DNA from 2 places in the Butyrivibrio sp. AE3004 genome. Region 1 is predicted to be linked to the other one. Evidence: riboswitches for the same ligand, from Rfam matches in the RefSeq annotation. Region 1 holds a riboswitch; the other holds the start of a gene.
The links. Region 1 has a riboswitch for cyclic di-GMP ahead of BV60_RS0100650 (InlB B-repeat-containing protein). Riboswitches for the same ligand answer to the same signal wherever they lie in the genome.
Positions count from the first base shown of each region.

Region 2: linked by a shared signal. The riboswitch ahead of BV60_RS0108505 (Cna B-type domain-containing protein) and the one ahead of BV60_RS0100650 (InlB B-repeat-containing protein) in region 1 are both predicted to bind cyclic di-GMP.

Region 1 covers NZ_JNLQ01000001.1:111,316-115,174, reverse strand. Annotated here, with positions in the region: gene BV60_RS0100650 (InlB B-repeat-containing protein) at 1-1,900, opposite strand, end outside; cyclic di-GMP riboswitch class I at 1,940-2,016, opposite strand; gene BV60_RS0100645 (hypothetical protein) at 2,281-3,048, shown strand; gene BV60_RS0100640 (helix-turn-helix domain-containing protein) at 3,201-3,485, shown strand; gene BV60_RS0100635 (HipA N-terminal domain-containing protein) at 3,472-3,859, shown strand, end outside.
Region 2 covers NZ_JNLQ01000002.1:1,213,216-1,217,074, reverse strand. Annotated here, with positions in the region: gene BV60_RS0108505 (Cna B-type domain-containing protein) at 1-2,253, opposite strand, end outside; cyclic di-GMP riboswitch class I at 2,374-2,453, opposite strand; gene rplT (50S ribosomal protein L20) at 2,934-3,290, opposite strand; gene rpmI (50S ribosomal protein L35) at 3,340-3,540, opposite strand; gene infC (translation initiation factor IF-3) at 3,672-3,859, opposite strand, start outside.

The DNA.
Region 1 (3,859 bases):
CAGTTGATGTGCTAGGTGATTCATTATTACCTGTAGCAGGAGTATCTGTCTTTTCTGTAGCCGGATTTTCCTTTGGCTCATCTGTTTTTGACGAAGGTGTATCATTCGGTTCTTTATTTTCTGTAGCAGGAGTGTCTTTGGGTTCAATAACTTCCCATTTTGCATACAATGTAAGAGGATTGTCATTTACAACATTTTTGGCAAAATCCCATTCGGCTCCATTTTTATCGAACCAACCTATAAACTTGAAACCTTCCTTCGTAGGATTTTCAGGAATATCTGATGCTCCAATAGTTGTTCCTAAAGTGGTATATACTGATGTGACAGAATTTCCACCCTGAGAATCAAATTTAATTTCAACTTGATGGCATTCTTCCCATGTAGGAACAATAATGTGTTCTTTTTTTACATTGGCAAAATTACTATATTTGTCATAAACAATAATTTGTATCTTATATTCTCCAGTTTTATTGTTGTGATTGCTTGTACTTACATGACAATGATATCTTCCATCAGAAAATTCAACTTTCTCTGTATGCTTACTAGTATTTTTGTCATCTTCGATTTTGTAAGAATACATATCGACTGACTTGATAGCACTATCATCAGTTATGATGCAAGAAAAATCAAAACCATCAGAATCCAAATTTGATACTACCATATCCGAAACAATAGGCGGTTGCGTCTCCATATTTATACGAACGGTATTGGTCTTGAATTCGGTACCGGATTGCATTTTTACATATAGATAAGCGTCGTATTTTTTATCAAACTCAAAAGAGAGTGTTTTACCAAAGCTAAATGGATTCTTAGTTGTTGAATTTGAGTATGCTTCAATCCAAGTAGTTTGGTCAGCAAGCTTATATCTTATTCCATATGACTGAATTGTTCCGGTATATGATATGTTAGCACAATCAAAAAAGACACCGCCATTAACATACTCGTGTATAGTTAATGGTTCTCCGAAATTAACAGTTTCCTTTTCATTAATTGTTACTGTCCTTTGATCAAATAAAACATTTGAACCGCCACCTGTATTTATTGCATAAAAGTAAATAGGCTGTGAACCTGTCTTACTGGTGGAAATAGTGTCTGAGAAACCATGGTAATCACCAACATTAAATGCATTGTTTACATCAGGGCGATATTTGTCTGCTTTTATTACATGGCCTTCACCACTTCCAGCTGGGCCACCGATGTACACATGAACTTCGATAGGAGATGAAGTATTATCTTTGTCAAAAGCCCAACCTCTTACTTGGATATTGCCATAACCGCCATTTGCAATATCAGTACATCCTTGTGGATCATAACTTGTTGTAGCTGAATAGTTTGGACGTAAAAAAATGAGTCTCGAATTTCTGCCTGAAGTAGATAAGCTTTTCCAAGCTTTAGAAACGGATTCCCCCTTTTTTACAATATTTCCTTCAGCAGCATGCTTTCCACCATTATCAACTACGATGCCCACATGATCTGCATCAGGATTTCCTTCCTGATAATCATAGAAAACGATATCGCCAGGTCTAGCCTCTGATTGTGAAATGACGCGTGCTCCACATGAATTAATCATTTTTTTTCTCAATTCATCTGCGTATCCTTCTCCGCTGAAGCTATTTGGTATTGCATCTTCAGCACCCGCTAAGCGAGCGCAGTCTTCTACAAAATATGCACACCAAGCTACGCCATATTTAAATGTGCTATCAGTTAAGCCATCTTGAGCTTGGGCTATGGATACAATATCTCTTGCTTTATCGCCTGTGATAGTATATGTTTTCCTAAAATTTGCTGAGCGGTTAACTGCATATACAGTTAAGCTAGAATTAAATAGAATAATGAATGAAAAAATGCATGCAAAAGAAATTGCAAGTAACAGAAAATGATGGTGCTTAGATTTACGCATAGGAACCCTCCAATATTTTTTTGACTTGTGCAGCCATTTTTTTGCAACTGGCTGACATGTTAAAGTCCCTATAGCTTTGCGTCCTATGGTTTCCAGTTAGTTTGCTTTTAAAATTAATAATATTTTAAGATTTATAAAAATTGATGTCAATTGAATTATGCATTAGATATAGTGATATTTTGAATTGGGAACTTTCTAAAGTACTATAAAATATCATTTTTATTTATGTTTTTTGATAAAGCTAATTTGCGTAAAATGGATAATAAAAGACATTAAATCGGTAAAATTGTTATTATAAAACGTAATTATTTGATTTATAATTGTATAAAAGGGATAAATAGACAATGAAAAATGATCTATGAAAAATTGGAGGCGAAAGAATGATAAACGTCATGTTACTTGGGGTGCTAATGCTACTTATTTTTATTTCTGCTGGAAGTATCATGTGGAAAATAACACAATACAAACGAGCACCGTTTGCGCTTTCAGCGTTAGATGGTACATCAGTATTATATTTTATCTATTTTATCTTGGCGCTTTTCTTTTATGGGGTACTTTTATTTCTGACGAGCGCAGTAGATCAATTGCAAATAATAGAAAATTCATTTTTTCAAGCGGTATGTGAATTTGTTGCACCTTTATTAGTCAATGTGGTGTTGGTTAAAATATTGGTGGGATTAGAAAAGTTGATGCACCAAAAGCTCAACTTTGAGAATCTTAACGATTTTGATATACAAAGGCTTGAAATTTATGCTCTATTTATAAATATGATCATTTATGTATCAATGCAGGAATTAGTTATGGGGGGATCGTGTGCTGTGTTTATATTGGATATTTTCAAAGATGATATCGTGGCAGGGATCAAAGGAAACCCCAGCAAATTTTATAAGCATATACAAAATTTGTGCCGTATTAGTAGCTGTAAAGATATTTCGTATGGAATTTGTGTGCTCATCACATGGACAATATTTCTTATGATGATGCTTGCAAAATATATTGAGAAAAGATATTGCGCTTTATTTGTGGGATGCTATATCAGCGATATTGTATTAGCAACAATTATTCTCTACTGCCTCAATTTTAGTATATTTAAGAAAAAAATAGAGAATCGGAAACCAAAATGCCTGAAAGTATCATATGAAATATAAGCGAAAGAGAAATGAGCTGGGAGATAACTCCTGGCTTTTTTCTTTGCGTAATCAAACGTAATCGAATGCATTAAAAACGCTATTATAGTATCAATTTATTGCTGCAGACATCCTAAAAATGCTATAATAATAGCAATAGAAAGGATGAAATTATGGACTATATTAACTATATGTGGGACACCCCATCTGATGTAGCAATGAGACTGGCAAATAAAGTCAAAAATGTAAGAAAAAGAAAAAAAATCACGCAAAAAGAGCTTGCTGGAAGAAGCAATGTAAGTTATGCAACTTTGCGAAAATTTGAAAAGACGGGAAAGATATCGCTTGAATCATTTATAAAGCTAACAATGGAACTGGGGCTGATACAGGAAATAAACAATCTGTTTACAGAACCCGTTTATAACAGTATCGAAGAGGTAATTAATGCGAGCAAATAAAACATTAGATGTATACTATCATGGGCTTCATGTAGGCACGCTTGCCGAAACTCCCGACAAAAGAGTTGCTTTTCAGTATGATAGCGAATGGCAGAAAAATGGTTTTTCTATCAGTCCATTTTCACTGCCTCTACGAAATGATGTTTTTGTGCCGAATGAAAGGTCTTTAGACCGTTTTGGCGGGTTATTCGGGGTTTTTGCTGACAGTCTTCCTGATAGTTGGGGGCAACTGCTACTGGACAGGCACTTGGAATCAATTGGTATTAAAAGAGGTGAAATTAGCACATTAGAGAGTTTGGCATACGTTGGCAAAAACGGTATGGGTGCCCTGGAATACATGCCATCTAAGGAATCTGATTTTGATTACAGGAGTG
Region 2 (3,859 bases), on a different contig from region 1:
AGTAAAAGCAAATATGCAGAAGGACTCTGTGTCAAATTCTATCTTGTCTGCATCATTTCCAAGTTCAACGTTACTCTCCTTCATGACATCAACAGTTATGTCCGAGGAACTGATCTGTGTTGCTTCGCTTGTAGAATCAACACTCTGTCTGATTTCATCAGATACAGGCATATGAATTACTGTAACGTCCTCAGAATTCTGAACACCAAAGTCCTCTGAAATCTGTTTTTCATTCATTTTAAAGGAGATAGATACAGTACCTTCAGCAGGCTGGTACTCCACACCATCAAGAACAAATGCAATGTCGTAAAGCATTGTATTATTCTCGTCATAGGTCTGAGCTTCACCACCATTGGCCTCTGCAATACTTTCAGCATTTTCATTCATTGCCTGAAGATATGCATCATAGTTGTATCCTTCAGTCTTTGCAGTAACCTCAGAAACCTTAAGCATGATTCCCTCAGGAAGACATTCAGGCTTGGAAAGTACAGCTATAACAGTAAATTTCTCTCCGGCTAAGGTAAAGGATGTTTCTTTATTAGCTCTATGATAAATGTACTGAAGGTCCGCATCCTCAGTAAGCTCAATAGTTTCACCATCTGCTGTGATAAGTTCGTATGCAGCATAAGTATTGTCGCTGCCCTCTTCAATTTTTATGCTTCCGTCATCGCCTTCGGTAACGTTGACAGTACGTCCACTCTTCTGAGTATCGTTCTCATTAGATGAATCACTGTCACTTGCAGCTTCATCTGTTTCCTGTGATTCCTGTGCTTTCTCTTCTTTAGTCTCATCTGTTACATTTTCATCAGATGTTTCTTTGGCATCAGAGTCTTTTGTATTTCCCTTCTCAATTGCCTCTTTTACCTTATCTTCTGTTATTTCTTTTTCTACCGCCTTAATGGCAACTATCTTTTTATCTTCATATTGAACTTTACTGAAAAAGCAATTTTCAAGCTTTTCCACGTTTTCTGAACTTGTAAGATCAAGAGTATCCGTAGTAGATACTTCTTTACTTGGAACAATCTCAGTTCCGTCAATATACTGATAATGCGCAGTTATCTTAACGTCACTTACAATAACAGTTTTTGTTTTTGTTTCACCTTCTCCTGAGTAAACAAAATCGATGTTTTTATCTTCTTTTATATCAAGGGTATTTCCATCTTCAAGCGTTACTACATAATATTTATATGATGAAGCTGTTTCTGTACTATCTGATTCAGTACTTTCTGTTTCAGTACTTTCAGTTTCGGTTGTATCTGAGTCGGTATTATTTTGCTCTGATTCCTCTGAGATTTCAGAATCTGAGTTTTCAGTTGCTTCATCACTGCCATTTGATGAGATATTTGAAGCATCTTCAGTCTTTACTTCAATTTTTGTAATTATTTCGCCTTCGAGTTTTGCTGCCTTAAAGGTATATCCCTCTATCTCCTTTACTTCTGAGTTTTCGGCAGAAAGATTGATGCTATCCTCAAGGCTGATCTTCTTCTGCTCAGCAAGTGGCTGACCATCTCCGTCAACAATAAGCTCACCATCCTCATTAACATAAGATACGGTAAGTACTACATCCTGTATATTTAAATTTGTTCCAAGACCTGAAGTTTTCTCTTTCTTCGCCTTTACTTCTTTTCCTGTTTTATCAGCCTTATCTTCGTCCTCTGTGTCTTCCTCATCGTCAGTTTTGGAAGTACCGTCCGCTATAGTGCCCTCGCCATTAGTTTCATCCATAGCTTCGCTTTCATTCTGAGAACCATTTTCAGAACTGTTTTCAGATTCAGATGTATTCTCAGCATCCTGATTTTCCGAAGATTCATCAGAATTGTTTTCGCTGCCGTTATCTGTATCTTCAGCTTCAGAATTGGCTTCTTCCGTTACTTCCTCAGTATTAGTTTCTTCTGTTGTTTCTTCCGTAGTATCCTCAGATTCTGATGGTTCAACATAATCCAGGCCATCTTCAGAGGTATCGTTTTCGGAAGAACCTTCTTCCGCAGTTTCTTCGGAATTATCTGCATTCAATCCATAACTTGCAAAATCCGAGCTATCTTCACCATCACCGGAAGCATCACCACTTAATACCATTCCAACTTCCTCAGCACCTTCTTCGGTCACTGCGGATGCCGCCTTATTCATAGCATATAACGTTCCTGTCGTAATGAGTAACGCAATAACCAGCATTACCGATATCCATCGTCTAAGGAAAGAATGCCTCTTTAAGTATTCCTGCCCTTTCTCGAAACCTTTGTTTTTCTTATCCATACTAAAGATCCCTCTACATCAGGCTTTTAGTATGGTGAAAAACCATAATAAAAGCCCTGTTTGAAACTGTTTCAAACAAGGCAAATCATCACAAATAATCTGCACTTACCATACGTAAGCACAGGCAGCTGGCTATCTGCCACTTGACAGACCCTATAGCTTTGCGTCACTACCTTGCGATAGCTTTGCCCTGAATTATAACCGTATTAAAGTAATCTCAAAAAGTCAACCGTAAAGGTTCAACCTCTTGATCATATTTGTAATTATATTTCACATCTAATTCTAGTTTTATGATAAAACATTTGATTATAAAAATCAACAGTTTTTATCATTTTTTAAAAATAAATTTCAATTCAAATTGTTTTTGTGATTGTGTGGGTGAATAGATGCCTGTACCCATGAAGAAAAAGCCCCTTCTCCCTCTACTTTGTACTTTAGCTACAAATGTACTTTATTACAAGTACTTACACATTTTTTTAATCAAGAATTAAGAGTGCTTTATAAAGTTTATACGCAGATAATTAAACTTTCAAAAAAGATTTTCGTAATTACAAAAAAAATACTTCCATCTCATTCCCCTTCCCCTTGCGGGAAGGCGGTACACCGTACCTGATGAGTAGGAAGTATTAAGAATATTTTTTTCAATTTGCTCAGCATCTTCTGCTCAGTATTCAAATATCTTACGCGATCTTCTGCTTAGCGATTTCTGTAAGAGTCTTGAATCCTTCAGGATCATTTACAGCCATCTCTGCAAGCATCTTGCGGTTGATCTCAACCTCTGCAAGCTTAAGGCCATGCATAAGGTTTGAATATGACATACCGTTAAGACGAGCTGCTGCGTTGATACGTGTGATCCAAAGAGATCTCATATCTCTCTTCTTCTGCTTACGTCCAGCAAATGCTGATGTAAGTGCTCTCATAACTGACTGCTTAGCAACTCTGTACTGTTTTGATCTAGCGCCTCTATAGCCCTTAGCGAGCTTTAAAACTCTTTTATGCTTTTTCTTGGCGTTCATGCCACCTTTAATTCTTGCCATTTCGGTTTCCTCCTAAATAAATTTCGAATAACTGGTACTGCTCTTAAGATTAAACGTAAGGCAGAATCTTCTTCATTGTCTTAACATTAGTAGCATCAACTACTGCTGCCTGTCTAAGATTTCTCTTTCTCTTTGTAGACTTCTTTGTAAGAATGTGACGCTTATACGCCTTGTTACGGATCAGCTTACCTGTGCCTGTTACCTTGAAACGCTTGGCAGCAGATCTGTTTGTTTTCATCTTGTGCTGCATAACTATATCCTCCTATGCTGTAAATACTAAATGCTCTGCTAATAAAGCAGTGTAATCATCCATCTGAAAGTTGTTTGAACAATTACTATATATGTAACTCTTCCATTATTATCCGAAGAGAAACAAACTAATTATTTCTTCTCAGTAAGAAACATAGTCATACTACGTCCCTCAACCTTAGGCTGTTTATCAATTACAGCCACATCACTAAGTGCCTCTGCAAAATCTGTAAGAATGTGTACGCTGGCACCCATGTGAGCCATCTCACGACCTCTGAATCTAAGGGTTACCTTAACTCTGTTACCTTTTTCAAGGAACT